Chloroflexus aurantiacus J-10-fl: one gene and its partner. The protein of the gene in region 1 interacts with the protein of each later gene in a pairwise test. Links are inferred from orthologs where the notes say so. Each region holds a gene or a part of one and is shown on either strand. Other genes may lie near its edges. The genes, in order: CAUR_RS10995 and mobA.

Region 1 (8,657 bases):
ATCACGTGATACAACGTCGACTTTGACCGCAACAGCGCGGGCGATGATGTTGGTCAGTTCACCGGTGAGGGCCGGATCGGTCGCATCCCAGGTAGCCGGATTGTCGGCGTGCCAGCGTTGGGTTGCGGCGAGTGTTTCCAGGGCGTCAAACAATTCGGCATCGCGAATGACACCGTGTTTGATCACTTCGGCCCAGCCGGCGCGTAGCTCGCGAGCCGGTAGTGTCGCCAGCAGGTTGGTGTCGGCCAACACCAGCCGTGGTTGATGAAAGGCTCCGATCAGGTTTTTGCCCAGCGGGTGGTTGATGCCGGTTTTACCACCTACCGCAGCATCAACCATCGCCAGGAGCGTGCTCGGTATCTGGACGAGGGCCACACCGCGCAAGATGGTCGCTGCCGCAAACCCTGCCAGGTCACCGACCACGCCACCACCGAGGGCCAGGACGACATCACGGCGTTCGATTCCGTGTTCGATCATCCAGTCGTACAGTCGGTTCAGTTCGCCGAACGATTTGCTCTGTTCACCTGATGGCACAGTGGTCGTGTGAACGCGATACCCGGCTGCTGTCAGGTGGGCTGCGGTCTGATCGGCAATGGCGGTCAGGTGTTCATCGGCAACAATCCAGGCTGTCCCGCGCAGGGCGCATTCAGCCAGGTAGTCGGCGAGGTTGGACAGGATACCTGCCCCGACGATGACCGGGTAGGAAGTTGTGCTGGTCGTAACTGTGAGCGTGGTTGTGATCATTGTTCGCTGTCAGGGTTTGCGACGCCGATTGATGATCGTCATCAGCGCCGCAATCAGTAAAAGGGCGATACCAAGATATGTCAGTGGACCGGGCCACGGTTCGACGGTTTGGAGCAGAAACCATTCCACGAGTTGTATCCTCTACACAATGAGCGGACCGGTCAGGAGTGCGGGCAAGGTGCTACCGGCAGGATATACCGTGTCGCCAGCCGGTACGAGCAACAGACCATTGGCACCACGTAGCGAGAGCAGGCGCGAGCTGCTCTGGCTACCGGTTGTGACTGCGGTGAAGCGTCCTTCCTGATAGCGCACGATAATGCGCTGATACTCAGGGCGATCAGGTGATGGGCGGACCGGTTCGGCCAGGGTGACCTCGATCTGGGGGCGGAACGGTGAGGCATCACCTTGCAATGCCCGCAGCGCCGGGCGAACGAAGACCTCGAACGATACCAGTGAAGAGACCGGATAGCCCGGTAAGCCGAAGACCAGCTTGCCGCCGATGGTGGCGAAGGTGGTTGGTTTCCCCGGCTTGAAGGCAATCCGACCAAAATGGACGGTGCCGAGTTCGGCCAGTAACGGTTTGATCAGATCGCGCGTCCCCATACTGACCCCGCCACTGGTGATCAGGACATCGGCCTGATCCAGACCGTGCAGGATCGCCTGACGTTGTACATCCCGATCATCGCGGGCGATACCGAGTGAGATCGGGATGCCGCCGGCCTCGCGGACTGCGGCCATCAACGCATACCGGTTGCTATCGCGCACGGCACCGGCAGGACGGGGACTGCCCGGCTCGACCACTTCATCACCGGTTGCCAGAATGGCGACCCGGGGCTGGCGATACACGGGAATCCGGGTGATGCCGAGGGTCGCTAAGATACCAATCTCGGCGGCGCCAATGGTAGTACCGGCGGTCAAGACGGTCTGACCGCGTCTGACGTCCTGGCCGACAACGTGGACGTAATCGCCGGGTTGTAGCTCGCGCTGGATGTAGAGCATTCCATCGCGTTCTGTGGTCAGTTCGACCGGGATCATTGCATCGGCACCGGGTGGTAGTGGGGCACCGGTCATAATGCGAGTGGCTTCACCGGGCGCAAGCATAACTGCTGCGGCACCGCCTGCGGTCAATTCACCCACCACGCGCCGAGGGGTAAGACCATCGGCGGCGCGGAGGGCATAGCCGTCCATCGCCGACTTGGGCACGTCAGGAATATCTTCCGGTGACGTGATGTCACCGGCCAATACTCGACCGAGCGCGGAAAACGCTTCAATCTCCTCACTCGCCAGCGGACGAGCCTGCGCCATGATCGTCGCTGTGGCTTCGGCGATGCTGACCATTGGATACGGCGATTCGCGGAGCATCTCAGCCATCGATCACTCTCCTTTTTCGAGGTGTCCATTGTTGATTGCCCGCCAGACCTTTTCGGGCCGCAACGGAATATCTATGTGCCGTACACCAAACGGTTGAAGCGCATCAATCACCGCATTGGTGATGGCCGGTGTCGAGCCGATGGTAGCTGCTTCGCCGATCCCTTTCACACCGAGAGGATTAAGGGGGGTCGGTGTTTCCGTCTTGTCAACGGTGAAGGGCGGGAAGAGATCGGCCCGTGGTACAGCGTAATCCATTAGCGTCCCGCTCAGCAACTGACCATTGGCATCGTACACCACCTCTTCAAGGAGGGCTTGGGCGATACCCTGGGCCAGACCGCCGTGTACCTGGCCGGTGACAATGAGCGGGCTGATCCGCGGCCCACAATCATCAACCGAATAGTAGTCCCGGATACGGACATGGCCGGTCTCGCTATCAACTTCAACGACAGCGACGTGCGCGCCGAAGGGGTAGATCAGGTCAGCGGGGCGGAAATAGTCAACCGCTTCCAGACCCGGATCAATCTCCGGTGGCAGTTTATTACTGTAGGCGCGGCGGGCAATCTCGGTCAGCGTCAGCCCACGGTCGGGGACACCCCGGACAACATACCGGCCTTCGTGGAACTCGATGTCGGCCACATTCGCTTCGAGCATTGCAGCCGCAATCTGGCGAGCCTTCTCGCGCACTTTGGTTGCAGCACGTACCAGCGCAGCGCCACCCACGGCGAGCGAGCGTGATCCCATCGTGCCGATACCCATCGGCGTCAGGGCAGTGTCGCTGTGTTTGACGACAATGCGGTTGAAATCGGCGCCGATCTGATCGGCGACAATCTGGGCAAAGGTCGTGGCTGTCCCCTGACCGTGCGGTGAAATACCGGTGGTGACGGTAACGGTACCACTCGGCTCTACCTTGATCTGGGCACTCTCATAAGGGCCGAAGCCACACATTTCGACATAACAGGCGATTCCGATACCGAGCAACATCCGATCACCGGCAGCCCGGCGGGCGGCCTGCTCGGCGCGTAATTGCTCGTAATTGGCCAGGCTGAGCGCCTTGGTCAGCGCCCGATCATACTCACCGCTGTCGTAGGTCAGGCCGGTCGGGGTTTTGTACGGAAATGCATCCGGGGGGATAAAATTGCGCCGGCGCACCTCTGCCGGGTCCAGATTCAGCTCGGCAGCGACCAGATCCATCAGACGCTCGATGTAGTAAGCGGCTTCCGGGCGGCCTGCGCCGCGGTAGGCGGCAACCGGTGTGGTGTTGGTATACACGCATACCGCTTCCAGATCAACGGCGGGAATCTTGTAGACCCCGACAGCCATGGCGGTGGTCAGGTCGGGCAAACCGGGAGCAAGCGGGTAGGCACCGAGATCGGCGACGATGCGCATCCGCAATGCGGTGATTTCCCCCTCAGCCGTGACGGCAGCTTCAATGTCGCACACCTGACCGCGACCGTGGGTAGTGGCCTGAACGTGCTCAAGTCGATGTTCAACCCAGCGTAGGGGTGCGTGAAGCTGGCGGGCTAACGCGGCCAGCAATGCCTCTTCGGGATAGATGCCGATCTTGACCCCAAAGCCACCACCGACATCGGGGGCGATAACACGCACCCGATTCTCATCAAGCCCGATAACCCTGGCGACATCGCCACGTACCTGATGTGGGGTCTGCGTACTCGTCCAGAGGGTTACCCCGTCGTTCGTTGGATCGGGGGCGGCCACGACAGCACGGCCTTCCATCGGAAAACCGAGCAGACGCTGATTGACCATTCGTTGGCGAACAACCCGATGGGCAGAGGCGAATGCAGCCTCGACATCACCCTTCTGGCGGCGGCGGCGATGGTCAATGTTATCGGGCAGGTCTTCAAAGATCACCGGTGCTGCCGGATCGATGGCGGCTAGCGGATCAACCACTGCCGGGAGAGGTTCCCATTCAATCGCCAGAGCCAGTGCCGCATCAAGTGCTGCTTCCGGAGAATGCGCAACCACAGCGGCAACTGCTTCGCCAACGTGACGAACTCGCTCAACGGCCAGCACATAGCGAGTGCGACCGGTATAGCGCTGGGGGCCACTGCCACCTTCGCCAGAACTGGCTAACGGCAGTGGCTGACAGAGATCGAGGAGATCGGTACCGGTATAGACCGCAACGACTCCCGGCAAGGTAAGAGCCGTTGCCTTATCAATGCTGACAATGCGGGCGTGGGCATACGGACTACGGGCAATTGCTACATAAAGCATACCCGGCAAGCGCAAATCGCTCACATATGTGCCCTGCCCCTGCACGAGACGCGGGTCTTCACGGCGCTTGACTTCAGCACCGATCAGGGCTGCATAGGCCATCGTTCGACCTGCCTTTCTTTTTTGTTAACAACGAAACCTTCTTAGATACTACAGGCATGATACCAGAATTTGCGGCCTTATCCGGCGAATTGAAGAGGCTCGATTGGAAGCGTATGATTGAAGAAATTGTAATTGCATGATGGCCGTAAACCGACTATGCTACATAGGGGGGAGAATTTCTAACCAAATGTAAACGAAGAACGCGCTGCCACAATACCTCTTCGCTCCTGCTCTGGCAATATTGCGCAGATGAATGTTACGGATGATGTGAGCACTATGGCAATTCTTGAACCCTCCAGCACGTCGGCAGTCAACCCCTCTACAGCACATTCATCAGCAGAAGATGTGCAGGCACCAACGATTATCGAGCCGCGCAAGGGATGGTGGCATTTCAACTGGCGTGACCTTTGGGCTTACCGCGAACTACTCTTTTTTCTGGTCTGGCGTGATGTTAAGGTACGTTACAAGCAGACACTGCTGGGCGCCAGTTGGGCCATCATTCAACCAACGTTACAGCTCGTCGTCTTCACGATCATCTTTGGGCGGTTGGCCGGTGTCAATACGAACGGTATTCCTTACCCGCTCTTCAATCTGGCCGGCCTGCTACCATGGCAGTTCTTTGCCAACACGGTTGGGCAGGCGGCCAATAGTCTGGTAGGCAGTGCCAGTATCGTACGCAAAGTCTACTTCCCCCGGCTGGCAATTCCTACCGCCAGTGTTCTGGCCGGTGTGGTTGATTTTGGTTTGTCATTTCTCATCCTGCTGGCATTGATGGTGTGGTACCGGTGGCCGCCAACCCCGGCAATGTTCCTCTTGCCGCTCTTTCTGTTGCTGGCAATGTTTACTGCCATGGGCGTGGGATTCTGGCTCTCGGCGATCAACGCCCGCTACCGTGATGTGCGGCACGCTACTCCGTTTCTCATCCAACTCTGGCTGTTTGCCACGCCGGTCGTGTATCCGAGCAATCTGGTGGAAGGGTACTGGCAATTTCTCTACGCGCTCAACCCAATGGTGAGCGTTGTCGAAGGTTTTCGCTGGGCATTGCTGGGAACGCAACCTCCCGGTCTCTTGATGCTGATCTCGGTCATGATGGCAGTAACAATATTCAGTTCCGGTTTGTTCTACTTTCAGGCGGTGGAACGTAAGTTTGCCGATATTATCTAGCCTATGCACTACGCAATTCGGGCCCGTGATTTAGCAAAACAGTATCGGATCGGTGCGATCAGGCAGCGTGATATGGGATACGTCACGCTACGCGATGCCATTGCCGAGCGTCTGCGTGGTCGCACGCAGAAAGCGACGACGACCGAGCTGTGGGCACTCAACGGTGTTTCGTTTGATGTTCAGCAAGGGGAAGTGGTTGGGATCATCGGGCGTAATGGTGCCGGGAAGAGCACCCTGCTGAAAGTGCTCTCGCGCATTACCGAACCAACCCGGGGCAGAGCCGAATTGTACGGTCGGGTGGCTTCTTTGCTCGAAGTTGGCACCGGTTTTCATCCCGAATTGACCGGGCGCGAGAATATTTATCTCAACGGTGCCATTTTGGGCATGCGCAAACGCGAAATTGATCGCAATTTTGACGCAATTGTCCAGTTTGCCGAGGTAGAGAAGTTTATCGATACGCCGGTGAAGTTTTATTCATCGGGCATGTATGTGCGGCTGGCCTTCGCAGTTGCCGCGCATCTCGAGCCGGAAATTCTGATTGTCGATGAGGTACTGGCCGTCGGCGATGCGCGCTTTCAGAAAAAGTGTCTCAACAAGATGCAAGATGTAGGTCAGCAGGGGCGTACCGTCCTGTTTGTCTCGCACAGCATGCAATCCATCCTGCGCATGTGTCAGCGGGCCATTCTGCTCAATCAGGGGCAGGTGGTGGCCGATGGACCGGCACAGCAGGTGGTTGGTGTCTATCTGGGGAAGGGCACACATTCGATTGCGGAACGGGTCTGGCCGGATCGGGCGAGTGCGCCGGGCAAGGAAATTGCCCACCTGCGGGCAGTGCGTGTTCGCGATGTTGATGGCGATGTCTCGGACACGATTGATATTCGGACACCGGTAACGCTTGAGATGGAGTTTGTGGTAACAACCGGTGGCTATGTATTGATGCCGCACTTTCGTCTCTACAACGAAGATAATATCGCCGTGTTTACCACCCTCGATCTTGACCCCGAATGGCGGCGGCGGCCACGACTGCCGGGTCGCTATGTCTCCAGGGTGACCATTCCCGGCAATTTTCTGGCTGAGGGGTCACTGTACGTCGAAGCAGCGCTGACCACTCTCGATCCGCCGATTGGTCAATTCGCCGAACGTGATGCGGTTGCTTTTCAGGTGATTGATAGTCTGGAAGGTGACTCAGCACGTGGTGATTGGGCCGGCAATCTTTCCGGGGTGGTGCGACCACTCTTACCGTGGACGACGATCTATGAGCCGTCAGCCTGAACCTATGGGTCACCACTATGCTTTGCGTCGCTATGGTGTCGCGTTGCTCTTACCAACCATCCTGCTCGTCGGGATGGTGACTTTGTACCCCTTTGCTTTCACCAGACCATGGCCGGCCAATCCAATCTTCGAGCTGATGACCGGCCTGAGCCATGCGTTTGATATGGCGCAAAATATTGTTCTGTTTATTCCGTTAGGCATGGCGTTACGCTGGTTTCTGGCCGGTTGTAGCGTGCCTCTACCTGGGCAGCGCGCTGGTGTCATCCTGTTGAGTGCGTCTGTCGCGCTCGGGATTGAGGTTGCCCAACTGACCATTCCCGGTCGCACCGCTGCGCTACTGGATGTGGTTGCGAACACGTCGGGCGCAGCTTTGGGAGCGTGGTGGCTGGCGCAGCCAATGCTTCCCCTGGTCGAGCGACTCGGCTTCTGGATACATCAGGGTGTACGGATGACGCCGGCGTGGGTCGTGTTTGTTGGATTGGCGATCTGGCTGGCCGGCAGCACGTGGATGGTCACGCGCTGGCAACGAGCAACACTGCCAACGACGTGGTCGGATCGCTACACGCTTCAAATCGGCGCTGCCGATGACGGGCGGCGCTTTTGGCCAGGTTATGTGGGCTTTACCGCCCTCTACAATCGGGCCTTTACCGCAGATGATGCGCAAGCGGTACAGACCCCGGGCGATGCAATCGCGAGGCAACCGTTATTCGCCTACGATTTCAGCGAGCTGCCCCCGGCTGGGAATGGGCCATTTGCGCGTCCGCTGGTGGCTCAGGGTCGGCCCACCCTCACCGAATCCGGGGTAGGTGTGGGGTATCAGCGCTGGCTGATGAGCAGTGAGCCATTGCGTGGCGTGGCAGCGGAGATTGCCCGGACACGAGCATTTACGCTGGTCGCTCAGGTGGCTGCCCGCGAACCAGATCGCACCACAGAGGGCCTGATTGTCAATTTTGGCCGTGGCATTGATGGACACAACATCAGTTTGATTCAGGCAGGTGCCGACCTGTTGGTACGGATGCGGCTGCCGCTGACCCGTGTAGCCGATGACCGGCCACCGTTGCGCTTTGCCGATGTCTTCCCTGACGGGCAACCACGGCTGTTAGCGTTGAGTTATGACGGTGCCGTTGCCCGGCTCTTTGTTGATGGTCAGGCACACCCGCAATGGTACACCTTTGGCCCGGGCGAAGCGCTGATCAATCGCTGGCTCCCGGTTCAAACGCATCAGATCGGGGGCTGGACGATTGCGCTGGCCGGAGCGATCTGTCTTCCGCTGGCACTGGCTGGCTTGCCCTGGCGCGGTGGGCGCTGGCCACCGATCACCATCGCGGTAGTAGGGCCACTGCTCATCAGTAGTGCGCCCTGGCTGGTTATTGCCCAGTCGTTGAGTGGGGGGATGCTGGTGGCCAGCAGTGCGACGGTGCTTGTTGGATGCACCCTGGCGTATTGGTTAACCAGGTCATATTCAGCGGATGATAATCTATGAAAAAGCTACTATACTGCTTGCTTTTGCTCATTCTGATCATCGTTACGACGAACGATATTATGCTGGCGCAATCACCATCATTCGATTGGCGAAGTGATTGGGCCGTAGCTGAAGGTTTTACCATCGTCGAAGATACGACCGGCTATCATTTTCCCAGTGCGATTGCCTTTGTTCCTCAACCAGGCCCTGATCCGAAAGATCCGCTCTATTTTGTAACCGAGTTGCGAGGTACGATTAAAGTCGTCACTAATGATCGCACTATTCTGACTTTTGCCGAAAGCGTGTTTCG
Region 2 (16,692 bases), 460 kb from region 1 along the record:
GCAATGCCTTCTACCGGCGAAATCTGGCTGCCGGTCAAAAGGGCTTATCAGTCGCCTTCGACCTGGCGACCCACCGCGGCTATGACTCCGACCATCCGCGGGTGGTGGGTGACGTTGGTAAAGCGGGTGTCGCCATCGACTCCGTGCTCGACATGAAAATACTCTTCGACGGCATTCCGCTCGATCAGATGTCGGTTTCGATGACGATGAACGGTGCTGTGATCCCGATCATGGCCTTCTTCATCGTCGCCGCTGAAGAGCAAGGGGTGCGCCCGGAACAACTCACCGGCACAATCCAAAACGACATTCTGAAAGAGTACATGGTGCGCAACACCTACATCTACCCACCCGAACCGTCAATGCGCATCATTGCCGACATCTTCGCCTACACGGCGCAGCACATGCCCAAATTCAACAGCATCAGCATCTCCGGCTACCATATGCAAGAGGCTGGTGCCAGCGCCGACCTTGAACTGGCCTACACGCTGGCCGACGGGCTGGAATACGTGCGCGCCGGCCTGAAAGCCGGCCTGGCAATCGACAGCTTTGCGCCGCGCCTCTCCTTCTTCTGGGCCATCGGCATGAACTACTTCATGGAGATTGCCAAGATGCGGGCAGCACGTCTGCTGTGGGCAAAAATCATCAAACAGTTCAACCCGCAAGACCCGCGCTCGCTGGCGCTCCGCACCCATTGTCAGACCTCCGGCTGGAGCCTGACCGAGCAAGACCCCTTCAACAATGTGGCACGCACCTGCATTGAGGCGATGGCGGCGGCGCTCGGTCACACCCAATCGCTGCACACCAATTCACTCGACGAAGCGATTGCCTTGCCGACCGATTTTTCGGCCCGCATCGCCCGCAACACCCAGTTGTACCTGCAAGAGGAGACCGGCATCTGCAAGATCGTCGATCCGTGGGGCGGTTCGTACTACCTCGAATGGCTCACCGACGCATTGGCCCGCCGGGCCTGGACGCATATCCAGGAAGTCGAGGCCCTCGGTGGGATGGCCAAAGCGATAGAGGCCGGCTTGCCCAAATTACGGATCGAAGAAGCAGCGGCCCGTCGGCAAGCCCACATCGACTCTGGGCGAGAGACGATTGTCGGGGTGAACAAATATCGTCTCGATTACGAAGAACCCATCGAGATTCTGGAAGTCGATAACACCGCTGTGCGCCAGAAGCAGATCGAACGCCTGCAACGCCTGCGTACCGAACGTGACGAAGTCCGTGTTCAAGCCACGCTCAACGAATTGACCCGCGTGGCGGCCTCTGGTGAAGGCAACCTGCTCGCTGCGGCCATCGAAGCGGCCCGCGCTCGCGCCACACTTGGCGAGATTTCGCTGGCAATGGAAAAGGTGTTTGGGCGGTTCAAGGCTGAAATTCGCTCCATTTCTGGTGTCTACAGCAGCGAATACAGCGATGTAGAACAGATTCACCACGTGCGGGCAATGGCCGACGCCTTCGCCGCTCTGGAAGGGCGCCGACCGCGCATACTGGTCGCCAAAATCGGCCAGGACGGTCACGACCGGGGGGCCAAGGTGGTCGCTACCGCATTTGCCGATCTCGGCTTCGATGTGGATATTGGTTCACTCTTCCAGACACCGGAAGAAGTGGCGCGTCAGGCGGTAGAAAATGACGTACACGTGGTGGGGATCAGCTCACTGGCCGGCGGTCACAAGACTCTCTTGCCCCAACTGGTCGAGGAGTTGCGCAAACTGGGCCGCGAAGACATCATGGTCGTGATCGGTGGTATCATCCCACCACAAGACTACGACTTTCTCCGCGCCCACGGTGCAGCCCTGATCTTCGGCCCCGGAACCATCATTCCGGTCGCTGCCGAGAAGCTGTTGCGCGAGTTGCAACGGCGTCTCCACGGTGATAGCGTCGCTGCACCGGCATCGTGAAACGAGGGTGAGAGGGATCATGACCGATAAGCAGCAGCCTTCATCTTCTGGCGAACTACCATTTGCGCTATCGGTACTGGCCGGGATTGCCAGCCGTCACGACGGCCTGCCCGGTAGCGCTCCGACGGTACCATCGGCACCTGCCGGAGTAGCCCGTCGCCAGTTGACGGTCGAGGAGTACGTAGCCGGTGTTCGCAATGGCGACCGGGCTATTCTGGCCCGTGCGATCACCCTCATCGAAAGTAACGCTCCGGCGCATATGGCCCAGGCGCAGGCAGTATTGGCTGCGCTGCTACCGTACACCGGTGGTTCGCTGCGCGTTGGTATCACCGGCGTGCCCGGCGTCGGCAAAAGCACCTTCATCGAAGCCCTCGGCACCATGCTCTGCGAGCGTGGGCATCGGGTGGCGGTACTGGCTATCGACCCTTCCAGCAGCATCTCACGTGGCAGTATCCTCGGTGATAAAACCCGTATGGAGCGGCTGGCCCGCCATCCCAACGCCTACATCCGACCTTCCCCCAGCGGTGGTAGCCTGGGTGGCGTGGCCCGCAAGAGTCGGGAAACGTTGCTGCTCTGCGAGGCAGCCGGTTTCGATATCGTGCTGGTCGAGACGGTTGGAGTTGGTCAGAGTGAAACCGCTGTACGTGGGATGGTTGATTTCTTTCTATTGCTGATGCTGGCCGGTGCCGGCGATGAACTGCAAGGGATCAAGAAGGGGGTGATCGAGCTGGCCGATGCGCTGGTGATCACCAAGGCCGATGGCGATAACCGGGCACGCGCAATGGCAGCCCAGGCCGAGTACCGGCATGCATTGCGTTACCTGACCCCGGCCACACCGGGCTGGAAACCGCCGGTACGCACCTGCTCGGCGCTTACCGGCAGTGGCATTGCCGAAATCTGGCAGGAGATCGAGCGTTTTCGCGCTGAGATGACGGCGAGTGGTGTCTTTGCGGCACGCCGTCGGGAACAGGCTCGCGACTGGCTCTACACCCTGATCGACGAACAGTTGCGCACCCTCTTCTTTGCGCATCCCGCGGTACGTGACCGACTACCGGCCCTCGAACAGGCAGTAGTCGAAGGAACAGTGCCGGTCGTCAGTGCCGTTCAGCAGCTCTTCGCGGCACTTGGCGAAACCCAACCCCAACCAACACCGTAACAGAGACGCGAAGGGCGAATGGCCCTTCGCGTCTCCTAAACGATCAGGTATCTTCGCGGAGAATGTACCCCACACTGCGAACAGTATGGATCAGGCGCGGCTCACCATTCGCCTCAAGCTTCTGCCGCAAATAGCGCACGTACACTTCCAGAATATTACTCTCGCCGCCGAAGTCGTAATTCCAGACCCGGTCGTAAATAATATCGCGAGTCAGCACCTGATTGGGATGACGCATAAAGAGTTCGAGCAGATCGTACTCTTTCGCCGTCAGCTCGACACGCCGGTCTCCTACCCGCAACTCACGCGAGCGCGTATCGAGAGTTAAATTGGCGAAACGCAGCACATCCTGCGCCTGCCCGGACTGCCGACGCCGCAACTGTGCCCGAATGCGGGCGAGCAGCTCTTCAAAGGCAAACGGCTTCACCAGATAATCATCGGCGCCGGCTTCCAGACCGGCCACCCGATCACGCACGGCATCACGCGCCGTGAGCATAATGATCGGTACGTTCGAGTCGGCACGGAGACGACGAGCGACTTCGAGACCATCGATCCCCGGCAACATGAGGTCAAGGACAATCAGATCATACGTGCCCGTCGATGCCAGCTCAAGCCCGCGTGTCCCATCGAAGGCCACATCAACCTGATAGCCTTCCAGGCTCAGACCACGGCGTAGAAACGAGGCTATTTCAGTTTCGTCTTCAATCACCAAGATACGTGTCATGCCTTTAGTATACGAACAGGAAGCGCAACCGTCAATTTTGCATACTGGCTCATATCATATCTGGTATAGTCGTCGTGAAATACAACATCGCAACCTTGAGCACGACACCACGATACGCAAGTGCTGATACGCTCCGGGGAACGCGAGCCTCCGGCTCGCCCTGAGAAGGTACACCTACCCCGGCGTGGGCGGGTTGGGGTGGGGGCGTGTCGCAGCGGATTTCCCGTGGACGGGTAGGGGCGGGTTCAGAACCCGCCCCTCCAGACGGTGTATGTTTCCGTTCACATTGCCATCCGAGCGGTGGCGAAAGGGTGCGCCCTGGATCGCTTGCCATGCATCATATATTTCGGATACGATCTCACCCATCACTGTCAGATCAGGTCTATCGTGAACGCACATCGCACCCGTGAGACAGGCCAACCGATGCGAGACGAGTGGGGTAGCGAACACCACCTATGCTAAACGACACAAACTGTGCATAACCGGGCGTGGCAGGTAGCCAGTCCAGCGCGTGATTGCGCCAGGGATGGCTGCTAATGCGGCTCACTATCCAGCTCATTGAGAAAATCTTCTGGATGTTGACGAATCTCCAGGCTGCGCTGTTCGATCTCGCGGCGCAACTCTCTGCGCAGGCGAGCGGCCATCCAGCGCCGCCGTTGCTCGGCGGTTTCGATACGCACAGGTGGGACGGGGCAGGGGCGGAAATTCTCATCAACCGCCACCATCGTAAAATAGCAGGTCATAACGTGACGTTGAGTACGGGCGGTAATATTTTCGGCGACGACGCGAATCCCAACCTCCATCGAGGTATTGCCGGTGTAGTTGATCGACGCCAGAAACGTCACCAGCTCGCCAACGTGAATCCGGGCGCGAAAGATCACCTGGTCGACCGACACCGTAACCACGTAGCGACCAGAATACCGTGAGGCGCAGGCATACGCTACCTGATCGAGCAGCTTCAGAATATGGCCGCCATGCACGTTACCGGCAAAATTAGCCATATCAGGAGTCATCAACACCGTCATCTGTAGGGTACGGAACTGTTCCGGCTGTGGCTGCTCATGAGAGGGCTGCATACATCGCTCCGTATTCCAGGTACCAAAGTTTTTTCCTGTTTTTCAAGTATACGTACCTGAGATACTTCCCGGCAACGGCATTAATATAGATCACTTCTCGTTCCTTACTTACCTAACCCAGGCTGCCACTTACGCTGTGAGTAGGCCACGTGAGGCTGACTGCCATGATGAACAGCACGACGCTGCGCACAATACCGTGCCGCGTAACTGAACTGTATAAACCATGCGGGTAGCAGCCAGTTCCCATCGACACGCACCTTCACGCCTTACGGTAGCACTTCGGGTTATGCCTATCCTCTATGCCCTCCGTGCCTCTGTGGTGATAAAGGTAGCAACCTGGGTTACCTGCTCCTTGATCGCTATCGATCATCACCGGGTTTCACAAAAAGTAACATATGGTAGCGCCAGAGACCGGCATTGAGGGTCTTCTTCTGGGCAATACAACCACGCATCGCAGCAATTTGTTCTGCACTTTGCAAGCGAAGGGCGCGGAGAAGCAGTGCTGCCGGTAGTGTCAGGCGGGCAAAATCACCGAGAAACTGGAGCGAAGGACTGGTGCTCAAGGTCAGATCATCGTGGCGGAGAAGAAGCAAACCTGATTTCACTGCCAGTTCCACCAGCTCATCGGCAGTGAGGAGATCAGGCATAGCCCAGGGTCGCAGCCAGGCCCGTAATCGATTCCGCTCAGCAGGTGACAGATCACGCCGGGCCGCAAACCGGTCGGCAATAACCAACCGACCACCGGGACGCAGCAGACGAACAATCTCGGCCAGCAACGCCGGTTTATCGGGCGCGTGACAGATGCTCTCCAGCATCCACACCACATCACAACAGTGACTACGGAGTGGCGCTACTGCGTAATCAGCACAGAGAAAGGTAGCTTTCCCGCCTCGTCTGGCCCGTTTGGCCTGTTCAGGCACAATCGTCAAACCGATCACCGTTCCCTGGTGAATAGCAGCGATCCGATTGGCGCTGGCACCGGCCCCACAACCGGCATCGAGCAGACACTCACCAGGCGACAGACCGGCAACGGCCAGCAGGGTCTCATCGATAGAACGGAGCGCAGAGCGGTGACTGCGTACCTGCTGCCACAACCCCGCATGCATCGCCTGCGATCCGCGAATCCAGCCCAAAACACGGAACATCCAGTCGGTCTGCCGATAGAAGGAGCGCACTGCATCCTGCTGAGCAAGCATAGTTATTGAAATGACCAGATACGCACGGTTGCGTCGTAGCTACCACTGGCCAGCATGTCGCCATCTGGAGTAAACGCGACACAGGTAACGCTCTCGTTATGTCCAGACAACTCCCAGCGTAACCCACCATCACTGACGTGCCAGACACGTACAATCCGACCATAATGCGCACTGGCAAGGTAACGGCCATCAGGACTAAATGCCACGTCGAAACACGCCCCTGAAGGGGTAGCCAGAATTTGTAGCGGTTGCCCATCGGCCACTCGCCAGACAAAAATAGCACCATCGCTGCCAGCACTGGCCAGCAAACGACCGTCGGGACTCACCGTCATGCTAAAGATTGCATCGCTATGACCACGCAATGTCTGCACCAATGTCCGACTGTCCACATCCCAGACCCGAATCACCCGGTCATAGCCGGCAGAAAAGAGAAGTGAGCTATCCGGGCTAAAGGTGACACTATTGATCAACCCTTCGTGGCCGGGTAATTCAGCAACCGGCTGGCCGTTTTGCGCGTCCCAGAGATACACCACCGGGTCCCAACCAGCGGTAGCAATGAACCGGCCATTGGGCTGGAATGCTACGCTGAAGAACGCACCATGACGCTGTTCATCACCGAGATGAAACAGTAGTTCACCATCTTCGATCCGCCAGACCCGCACGCCGTGTTGACGACCGGCTGCTGCAATGAGCTGACTATCAGGGCTGAAGTCAATAGCATTAATTTCGCCAATATTACCGCTAATGACGCGAATCATCTGATAATCGGGCAGACGCCACAACCGGATAGCACCATCCCATGAACCAATGGCCAGCATCTGCCGGTCTGGACTGAATGTCAGGCTATTCACCCAGCTTTGCACTGCGATCATCTGGCGCAGCAGGGGACGCTGAACCGCTAACGAGGACAGAGGAGGCTGCTCGAGTCGGAAAAAGCGATGATGGGCGGCCAGAGTCTGTCGGCTCGGCCGTAACGCGAGACGCGATGGCTGACGCAAGCGTCGCCCGGCCAGCGCACCGTACTCACTATCACGCAGTTCCGGTGCAATCAACACTTCGAGCGTCATTGCATCAATTGTAAGTAGACCAGACTGGAAAAGGAGCTGCAAATCGGCACGTAACAACAGAGCATTGTGGGGTTCAGCCGGCCCCTGCGGGTCGATCAACACCGGTCGCAATACAGCGCCGACCTGACAGCCACTAATGGCGCAGGCTCCATCATACGCTACAAACAATGTTTGCCACAGGCTATCTAGTGCCGACGGTACGGGGTCGGCAGGTGGCTCAAACGAACTATGAGAGGAAGAACGCTGCTGCATTGTTAAACCCAATTGTTACGCGCGAACAACAACCACGTGGTGATCACAGGATAGAGCCTGTAGATAAACTAATCCTGTGTATGGCGGTTTGACAAGATAACATTTCTTTCAAATGGGTGACAATCGCAGCGGCGACCCACCGACATCTATATCAGCTACAGAGGGTAGTGATGATCGCTCCAGATGACCTCACCACCTGCCAAACGGCCAAACACTATCGCGCCAACCCGCTGTTGTACTACATTATATAGTACTATGCACAGGTTATAATCAGGTAGCACAGAGTGTCAGACACCGAACGTATCGCCCTGTCTCCCGCCAAGGCACGATGTATACGGGCCATCGCGCTTCAGAGCACCAGCCTGGCAGCTACCGGGCATGCACCAGGCTGGTGCGCACCATGTGCCGGCAGTGACGAGTGAAGATGATGAGGAAGGGATGCCTCTGCACCACACACAGCCCTGTTCGTGCAGAACGGCCTGGATGAGATCGTTATTCAGTGCCGGTTTAAGATTTTTTTAACCAGTGCTGGATTTGTGCGAGATCATCTGGCGTATTAATATTCACCAGCGAACGTGCTGCCGGATCATACCGTTGCCACAGCTCAGGGCCGGGATCAACCCAACGCAGTGACGTGAGCGCAACCTGAAGCCGGCGTTCACCGGTAGCAAACACCTGCCGCAGTGGCGCCAATGCGCTTTGGCGATACACTGCGAGGAGTGGTTGAGGCAGATCGGGCGAAGAGGGAGCAGTCGGCGCCAGCACATCACCGGTAAAAGACCAGTCTGCCAGCGCCGCGAGTAATTCAGGCACGATCAATGGCATATCCGCCGCAATCACCAATGCAGCAGCGGTGTGCATTGCTTGCAGACCACTGATGACACCACCCAGAGCACCGCTTCCCGGCTGTTCATCGGCGACAATGCGTGCCGGCAGATCGGGCCAGGCCACACCATCGTTCATGACCACGATAATATCAACACACAGTGGTTGCAGCAACGCGATGGCATGCCCCAACAGATGCGGCCCGTGATCGCCCCATAGCCGCAAACGCCGTTTATCGGCACCAAAACGCCGACTACGTCCACCAGCAATCACAATACCGCTTAACGGATGCCTGGACATAACAAGACATTATTGATAGGAGCAGTTGGTATTTACGAGCCAACCTTACCGAGTGAGGCGAGAAACTCGGCATTGCTCTTCGTCTTGGCCATACGGGTCAGCATCAGCTCTGCACCCTCGTTTTCGCCGACCATGCTAACCATCCGGCGCAACATCCAGCTCTGGCGCAGGGTCACCGGATCGAGCAAGAGGTCTTCGCGGCGGGTTCCCGAACGCTGGATATCCACGGCGGGGAAGATGCGCTTCTCGGCCAGTTTGCGGTCGAGGTGCAGTTCCATGTTCCCGGTGCCCTTGAACTCTTCGTAGATAACATCGTCCATGCGCGAACCGGTATCTACCAAACAGGTGGCAATGATGGTCAGTGAACCGCCATCCTCGATATTCCGCGCCGAGCCGAAAAAGCGTTTGGGCGGGTAGAGGGCTGCCGGATCAACACCACCGGAGAGGGTGCGCCCACTCGGTGGCATGGCGATGTTATAGGCACGGGTAAGACGAGTCAGCGAATCCATCAGGATCACCACATGGCGCCCGTGCTCAACCTGACGCTTGGCCTTTTCCAATACCAGTTCCGCGACCTTGATATGCTGCTCGACCGGCTCATCGAAGGTAGCCGCCACCACCTCACCCTTCACCGACCGTCGCATGTCGGTAACTTCCTCCGGGCGCTCGCCGATCAACAACACAATGAGCTGAATATCGGGCGCGTTGGTCGTCACACCATTGGCAATCGCCTTCAGCAGCATCGTCTTGCCGGCTTTGGGGGGAGCGACAATCAACCCGCGCTGCCCACGCCCAATCGGAGCGATCACGTCAACAATGCGGGTTGGCAGAATATTTGGCTCGGTCGAGAGGACAATCTGCACATTCGGATGAATGGGGGTTAACTGCTCGAAGAGGGGGCGCTTCTGCGCCATTTCAGCCGGCAGACCGTTGATCCGTTCGACATAGAGCAGTGATGGATAACGCTCAACCTCTTTGGGTGGGCGCACCCGACCTTCAATCATATCACCGGTACGCAGATTGAAGCGACGAATCTGCGACTGAGCAACATAGACGTCATCGTTGCTGGGGCTGAGGCGCGCATTGCGCAGGAAGCCATGGCCATCAGGCACAATTTCCAGTAAACCAGCACCCTGCGTTGTGACCGGTTCTTCAACAACTGTGGTCGTTACAACCGGTGCGGACAAAGCCTCACCATCAGCAGGTGCTCCGCCATCTCCATTCACCCGACGGCGACGGCGACGAGTTCGCTCTGTAGTTTCACTGGTTCCTGTTGTCATACGTTTTTCTTCCATTGTGTAGTTTTTTACTCCTCTTTGTGAGATGATTCGCCGGGATGCGCTGTTTCACCGGATGGAGCTGCCGGTAAGCGGCTCGATGAGCCAGAACGATAGCCAAGCGCCTCCAGACGCTGATGAATCTCTTCAATACCCTTCGCACCCAGGTTTCGGATACTCATCAATCCGCGGTCATCAAGCCGCAACAACTGGCCAATCGTGTGAATCTCTGCCCGTCGCAGGCTATTGTAGGTACGTGTGCTCAAACCAAGTTCGTCAATTGTCCGACTGGCAATCTCTTCGGGGATAGGCGGTGGTAGATGTGCCGATGGTTCTGGCTCTTCCGGTTGGTTCAGATTCACGATCCGCCCAAAATATTGGGCCAGAATCTGCGCCGCGTGGCTCAATGCATCACCCGGTTTGATGGTGCCATCCGTCCAGATTTCGAGGATCAGCCGATCATAGCCGGTCAGCGGATCATCCCCCATCTCTTCAACCAGAAAGTTGACACGGGGAATTGGGCTGAAGAGGGCATCCACCGCGATTTCGCCAATTGGCATGCCACTCACCGTATCGGCCAATTGCACTCCCCGCCCACGCTCCACGGTCAGTTGCATTTCAAACGTTGTATGCTCGTCGTCGATGGTGCAGATGTAGTGCTGAGGATTCACAATTTCTACCGTGCTGGGGGCATCAATGTCGCGCGCGAACACCGGCCCAGGACCCTGTTTGATCAACTGTAGTGCTACCGCACGGTCACTGTAGGAACGGAGACGAATCCCTTTGATATTGAGGACGAGTTGCGTGCCATCTTCAACCACACCGGGAATGCTGCTGAATTCATGAATGACTCCTGACACCTTGATCCGGGTTACAGCAGCACCGGGAATAGACGAGAGCAACACCCGACGAAGCGCATTCCCTAGTGATGAGCCATGACCACGCTGTAAGGGAGCAATTGCAAACCGACCGTAATTCTCAGCCGCAGCGACAAGAGTAATGCGAGGGGTAATAAACGACAATTCAAGTGTTTCCATATTCCTGTTCCAAAACACTCCGAAACTCTGATCGCACCCGTGGCGTTTGTGCTCAATCCGCACATCCAACGCATGGTGCGTTTCGCCGGCCCACGGCGTTTCGACTCCATCAACTCAACCACAGTAGCGAGAGCGGAAGCTGTGCTTACAGAGCGCCTTTTCGGCGGCGCTGTAGCGCAGTTGGTGGCAGCTTAGAACTACCACGTGTTGCGCGTGACCTTACTATACTGGTGAGAGTTACACGCTGTGTCGGTCACAGACTCCTTATATAATACCATAAGTCACAAAAAGCGTGGGAGACAAAAGGAATTGTTATGATGAATGCACAGAGCCACAACTGGCTCAGCACCATACTCATTATCGTCGGTGTAGCCTGGATTGTGATCAGTCGCCCGCCGGATATGAACCCTACTGTGCCGGTGCCGCAACCGGGTTTCGTAGCACCGGCTATTGTTCTCCCGCAGCTTGACGGTCAGACGCTGTCCCTGAGTGAATTGCAGGGGCAGGTGGTAATTGTTAATTTCTGGGCCAGTTGGTGTGGCCCGTGTCGGGCTGAAATGCCTATGCTTGAACAATTATACCAGGCCGAGCGGAGACGTGGGTTAACGGTGCTGGCAGTCAACAGTACTGTCCAGGACAATCCGGCGGATGTGTCGAATATGCAGCGCGATTTTGGGCTTAGTTTCCCAATCGTGCTCGATTACGATGGTTCTGTCGGTAATCGCTACGGGGTGCGGATGTTGCCTACCACCTTTATCATAGATCGCAAAGGGGTGGTGCGTCGGGTACTGTTTGGTGGACCGTTAAGCGAAGCGAACCTGCGCAATGTGATCGAGCCGCTGTTAGCTGAAACAGAATAACGGTGGTTTACCAACATCGTCTTCCTGTCAGATTAACATCACTGGTAATAACTGTATATGCTTCCAGCAATTAACATTGGCCCATTTGCTCTTTATACCCCTGGACTGATCTTTCTGTTGGGCGGCTGGCTGATTGTACAGGTGGTGGGTCGCGCTGCCGGTGTCTACAGACTGTCCGGTGACCGTATGGAGATAATCGTTGCCCTCGCCCTACTTGCCGGCATTGTCGGTGCCCGGCTGGGATATGCACTCATGTCGTGGCCCTACTATCTCCGCGATCCCCTGGCCCTGGTAGCTCGCGATCTCCAGGCATTTTCCTTGCCGGCAGGTGTACTGACCACCATACTCGTCGGCGGCTGGCAGATCTGGCGGCAGCGCTGGCCGCTGTGGGTCACGCTTGATGCGTTGGCACCGGGTATAGCGCTGGCAGCCCTCACCTACGCACTGGCTCAGTTCGCGAGTGGTGACGGTTATGGCTTGCCGACCAATCTCCCCTGGGCAATTCACCTCTGGGGTGAACCACGTCATCCAACTCAGCTCTACGCTGCATGCGTCGCCCTGCTTGCCCTGATCGTCTGGCGACAATCCTACCGTCGCATTCAGACTCCCGGCGTGTTGTTTCTCACCATCTGCGGGGTACTGGCAGCCGGTACGTTAATCGGCGACGGGTTTCGAGCCACCGGTTTACTTTTGCCGGGTAATATTCGCTTTTCACAAGTTGTTGCGTTGATTGTTTTCATCATAATTGTACGAATCTGGCCCAAATTAACGTTGCAACATAATATGCAATAACGCGGTATACTAAAAGTAATATTGTCTTCTCAGTCTATTGTGAGAAAATACATGCGAGTCCTGATCGTCGAAGATGAACTGATTATTGCCCAAGACCTTAGTCACACCTTGCGACGAATTGGCCACTCAGTGATTGATGTTGTTACCAGCGGTGAAGAAGCTCTCCAATCTGTGAGCAAGCATACACCCGACCTGGTATTAATGGATATTCGCTTAAGTGGTGCTGTTGATGGGATTGAGGCCGCCCGTCATATTCACAGTCGGTGGGGGATTCCGGTCGTCTTTCTGACCGCCCACGCCGATGATCAGACAGTACGCGAAGCGTTACTGGCCGAGCCATGGGCTTACCTGCTGAAGCCGTTTGACGAGCGTGAGCTTGAAGTGGCCATCGCCGTTGCCGCCTATAAACATCGGTTGGAACGACGCCTCAGATCGAGTGAACGCCATCTACGTACCACATTGACCAGTATCGGCGATGGTGTGATTGTTACCGATCCGCAAAGTCGCATTACCTTTGTCAATCCGGTCGCTGCCCGCATGCTCGGCATTACCCCGGATGAAGCAATCGGCTGGCCACTGGCTCGCATCTATACCCTGGTCGTTACCCATACCGGTTTACCAACCGATAGCACAACATCAAATCAGACAGTGAATGGCCTGCCGGCACCGGTTACCCTGCTTACCCGGAACGGCGAGCAGTTGTTAGTGGAACATACCATCACCCAAATTACTGCCGATGATGGTACCAATGAAGGGGTCGTGATAGTCTTTCGTAATGTCAGCGAACGACAACGGGCGATCAATCAGTTACAAGAGGCGAAACGGCAGTTGCATCAGGTTCAACTGCAACTTGAACAGCAACGACAGTCGATCAATACACTCGGCATACTTGCCCGCACCTTGCGCGAAGTAGCATCGTTACCGGAACTCTACACTGCAATTGTGAATGCAGGTGCGACCCTTCTGCCTGACTATCGCGGTACGCTCCTTATCTACAATCCCGAAACAGACCTCGTTCACCCCGTCGGCCACTGGGGCGAACCTCTGGTACACCGTCCTGTACGCCGATGTACCTGCTGGGGCGAGCGCCGCTGGGTACTCAGTCGCACCCACGACGACCATATGTGCCATTTTATCCCGCAAGGGTTACTCGGTGAGCGTATGTGTTTGCCAATTCAACAGCAACATACTGTCGTTGGTCTCCTGAGTCTGTACCATCAACAGCCGGACAATGGTAATGGTTATCAGGTAGCCGTCGCCCTGAGCGATCTGGCCAGTCTGGGGCTAAGTGCCTTTGCCCAACGTTTCACATCCGACACACCATGATGACGCACTGTTTTGGTGAAGGATGTGTCATACTGTTCGACCCGGAATGGGGTACATGCAGGCATTGCCCTACCTGTACCACGCTTGTCGCCATATATGAGAGGTGATCATTTCGTACCAACCGCATTTCGAATCGGCACCTCAGCGTGCAGCAGGGAGTTGTATTGATGGATAGCACGAATCAGTCAGTTGTACCACTGCTGCGGTTGTACGTTGCCGGTGCAACCAGTCGCTCGACCCGTGCTATCACGACAGTACGGCGATTTTGTGAGCGCCACCTCGCCGGTCATTACCGGCTTGAGATCATAGATGTATACCAGCAACCAGATCGCGCACGCGAGGATCACATTATCGCCACACCGACCCTGCTGATCGTCGAGCCGGGACCGCCAACGGCATTTATTGGCGAACTACGTTCATCCGATTGGCCGCGAGTGGCAGCAGCATTGAACTTGTTTCCCAATGACGAATAGGAACTGTCGTATGGAAAACGAGCCACAGATGAGTCAGCCTGACATTGCCCGACTCCAGGCTCGCTTAGCCGAGCTTGAGGAACTGGTTCGTGCATTGCAGATGGGCGAAGCCGATGCATTGGTCATTGATGGGCCACGTGGGCCGTTGGTATATACGCTGCGTGGCGCTGAACATCCATACCGTGTCCTGGTTGAGACAATGAACGAAGGCGCCCTAACCTTGCTCAGCGATGGCACGATTTTGTACTGCAACAGTAAGTTTGCCGAGATGGTCGGTTTAGCGCAGGATCAGCTTACCGGGCGGTCGCTCCTCGACCTGGTGACGCCAACAGATCGCTTGCTGTGCGCCGAGTTGCTGGCAACCGGTGCTACCGGTTCGAGCAAAGGGCCAATTACGTTACAGGCGGTGAATGGCGTTCAGCGTCCAGCCCAAATCTCACTACGTGCACTGCAAAACGAGACTGAAGCCGATATGTGTGCCGTTGTCACCGATCTCTCCGGGCCACAAGCAGTCGCTGCCCAACTGCGGGCTGCCCTGGCCGAGAAAGATTTGCTGTTGCGCGAAGTGCACCATCGGGTCAAAAATAATTTGCAGATCGTCTCCAGCCTCTTGCGCCTGCAAGCCGAAAATATTAGCGATGAGCGAGTCAGCGCCGCCGTCCACGACAGTCAAAATCGCATTCGGGCATTGGCTCTCGTCCACGAGCAACTGTATCGCTCCGAAAGTCTGGCGCATATCGATATTGGGGAATATCTGCAAAATATCGCGACCAGTGTCTGGCGCTCGCTCAGTATGCGCGGCAGTTCATTACGTCTGGTGAGTGAGATTGGACAAAGTATCAGCATCAATATCGACCAGGCTATTTCACTTGGTCTGATCGTCACCGAGCTGGTTTCAAATTGTGTCAAGCATGCCTTCCCAGAGGGTATGCAGGGCGGCATTATCAAACTGAGAGTGGTCAGAGACGCAGACGCACTTCAGGTCGAGGTTGCCGATAACGGTACCGGTATGCCGGCCCAGGCCGCCAGCAGTGGTAGCCTGGGTATGCAACTGGTGCATGGGCTATGCCGGCAACTCGGGGCAACGCTGGATATTGTGTCCGATCAGGGAACAACGGTTACGATTCGAGTACCGGCGAATCGCCTGGAGTAGGGGAAGGAGTAACGGTACCATCTATCCTATCGCGTTGCCTGAATGACAGCGGTGGAACGAGACAATAATTACCCGTTCAATCAACATTCAAACGTGCTTCAAGCGCCTGCATAGCAGCGGTCAACTGTTCCTGGCGCAGGGCAGCCGTCACATCACCACGAGTCCGTTCAAGCACCGCACGTAAGGCATCAGTTGAACGACGCAATCCCCCGGTAATTGCTTCCGGGTAATCCACCGTGATCAACGCACTGTAGATATCGTCCATGACGGTCAGCAACTGTTCAACGCGCGACACATCTCCCCGTCGCAAGTCGTCAAGAATTGCCCGTCGCAGCTCACTGGCAGCTTCAGCCAAACCGTTGAGATAGGCTGCCGGTTCCACACCTATCATCTCGCCGGTCGGTGGCGCATCGCCGGCAAGGAATGCCACGACCAGATGCGCTTCGGCAAATTCTTTCAGGGCATCCTGGGTATACCCTGCATAACGAACCTCTGGCGCGCCGGCAGTAGCGTCGTACAGCTCAGCCACAACTTCACCGGCCATCTCCAGCAAGTGGCGGGCAGTGGCAAAATCGCCACGATGCGCAGCCCGAATGCTGTTAGCACTCTGCCGTACCAGTATTCGCGTGGCGGCAATTGCCCGTTCACGTGCGGCATGAATGCTTTCAAGCTGCACCACACAGCCAGCAACTATCTGCTCTATACTCATAGCCAACCTCTTGCCTCTTATGTGTAGAAGGTATTATAGCAAAAAGCTACCGCCGCGACGATCATCAATCAGGTGGTGATTTCTTCACGAGAAAATGCTATCGCCTACTCGCAGCAGAATTCATCTCATAAAGCTGTGCCGTCGCGCTAACAGGCTGTCACACAGGCTCATAAACGCTTGCCAATCACATATTGCTTCCAGTCTGACGGGACGGAAGCGAAGAGGGCTGACGACCATCTCCAGTGCCATCACCCACTGAATTGATTACCTTGCCCGCTCGTTATGCGCGTATCGCTCACTTGGAGTGCGGCAGCGTAGCTGTCGTACCAGCCTTCGTGCCAGGCACGTCTCACGCCGTTCACCCTGCTGGCCACGGTGATACTGTGTGTACTCGTCACGATCATGGAGTCTGTCAGTAATGAATGAGAGAACTTCGAGATTAGCAGCTCCCTCCGGGGCATCCTGCTGCGGCAGAAGATACGTGAGCCTGTATGTGCTTGTCCGTCCTTAAACATCTGCCCAGGCCAGAACGCGGGCCGGCGCACCATCGGCCCCGGCCAGTTTTAAG

Evidence for each region.
Region 2: the proteins of CAUR_RS10995 (region 1) and mobA interact in binary tests that used the Escherichia coli proteins (3 or more experiments, as listed by UniProt). The link is inferred for Chloroflexus aurantiacus J-10-fl from one-to-one orthologs.

Annotation. Positions count from the first base shown.
Region 1 is NC_010175.1:2,873,818-2,882,474, forward strand. The notes cover bases 1-2,835. They hold CAUR_RS10995 (molybdopterin molybdotransferase MoeA), read right to left. Parts: upstream 2,116-2,835; coding sequence 886-2,115; downstream 1-885. Other genes in these bases: aroB (3-dehydroquinate synthase), read right to left, coding at 1-744; CAUR_RS11000 (xanthine dehydrogenase family protein molybdopterin-binding subunit), read right to left, coding at 2,119-2,835. Outside these bases: more of CAUR_RS11000, read right to left, coding at 2,836-4,449; CAUR_RS11005 (ABC transporter permease), read left to right, coding at 4,726-5,613; CAUR_RS11010 (ABC transporter ATP-binding protein), read left to right, coding at 5,617-6,885; CAUR_RS11015 (VanZ family protein), read left to right, coding at 6,869-8,368; CAUR_RS11020 (PQQ-dependent sugar dehydrogenase), read left to right, coding at 8,365-8,657. UniProt on the Escherichia coli protein: Catalyzes the insertion of molybdate into adenylated molybdopterin with the concomitant release of AMP.
Region 2 is NC_010175.1:3,327,171-3,343,862, reverse strand. The notes cover bases 6,689-9,651. They hold mobA (molybdenum cofactor guanylyltransferase), read right to left. Parts: upstream 8,498-9,651; coding sequence 7,880-8,497; downstream 6,689-7,879. Other genes in these bases: rho (transcription termination factor Rho), read right to left, coding at 8,530-9,651; CAUR_RS13130 (WD40 repeat domain-containing protein), read right to left, coding at 6,689-7,372. Outside these bases: scpA (methylmalonyl-CoA mutase), read left to right, coding at 1-1,904; methylmalonyl Co-A mutase-associated GTPase MeaB, read left to right, coding at 1,924-3,060; CAUR_RS13145 (response regulator transcription factor), read right to left, coding at 3,104-3,781; CAUR_RS13140 (acyl-CoA thioesterase), read right to left, coding at 4,315-4,857; CAUR_RS13135 (class I SAM-dependent methyltransferase), read right to left, coding at 5,217-6,032; more of CAUR_RS13130, read right to left, coding at 6,056-6,688; more of rho, read right to left, coding at 9,652-9,777; CAUR_RS13115 (DNA-directed RNA polymerase subunit alpha), read right to left, coding at 9,804-10,811; CAUR_RS13110 (TlpA family protein disulfide reductase), read left to right, coding at 11,126-11,671; CAUR_RS13105 (prolipoprotein diacylglyceryl transferase), read left to right, coding at 11,729-12,463; CAUR_RS13100 (response regulator), read left to right, coding at 12,515-13,789; CAUR_RS13095 (circadian clock KaiB family protein), read left to right, coding at 13,957-14,262; CAUR_RS13090 (histidine kinase dimerization/phosphoacceptor domain -containing protein), read left to right, coding at 14,273-15,415; CAUR_RS13085 (translin family protein), read right to left, coding at 15,492-16,124; CAUR_RS13080 (cyclase family protein), read right to left, coding at 16,632-16,692. UniProt on the Escherichia coli protein: Transfers a GMP moiety from GTP to Mo-molybdopterin (Mo-MPT) cofactor (Moco or molybdenum cofactor) to form Mo-molybdopterin guanine dinucleotide (Mo-MGD) cofactor.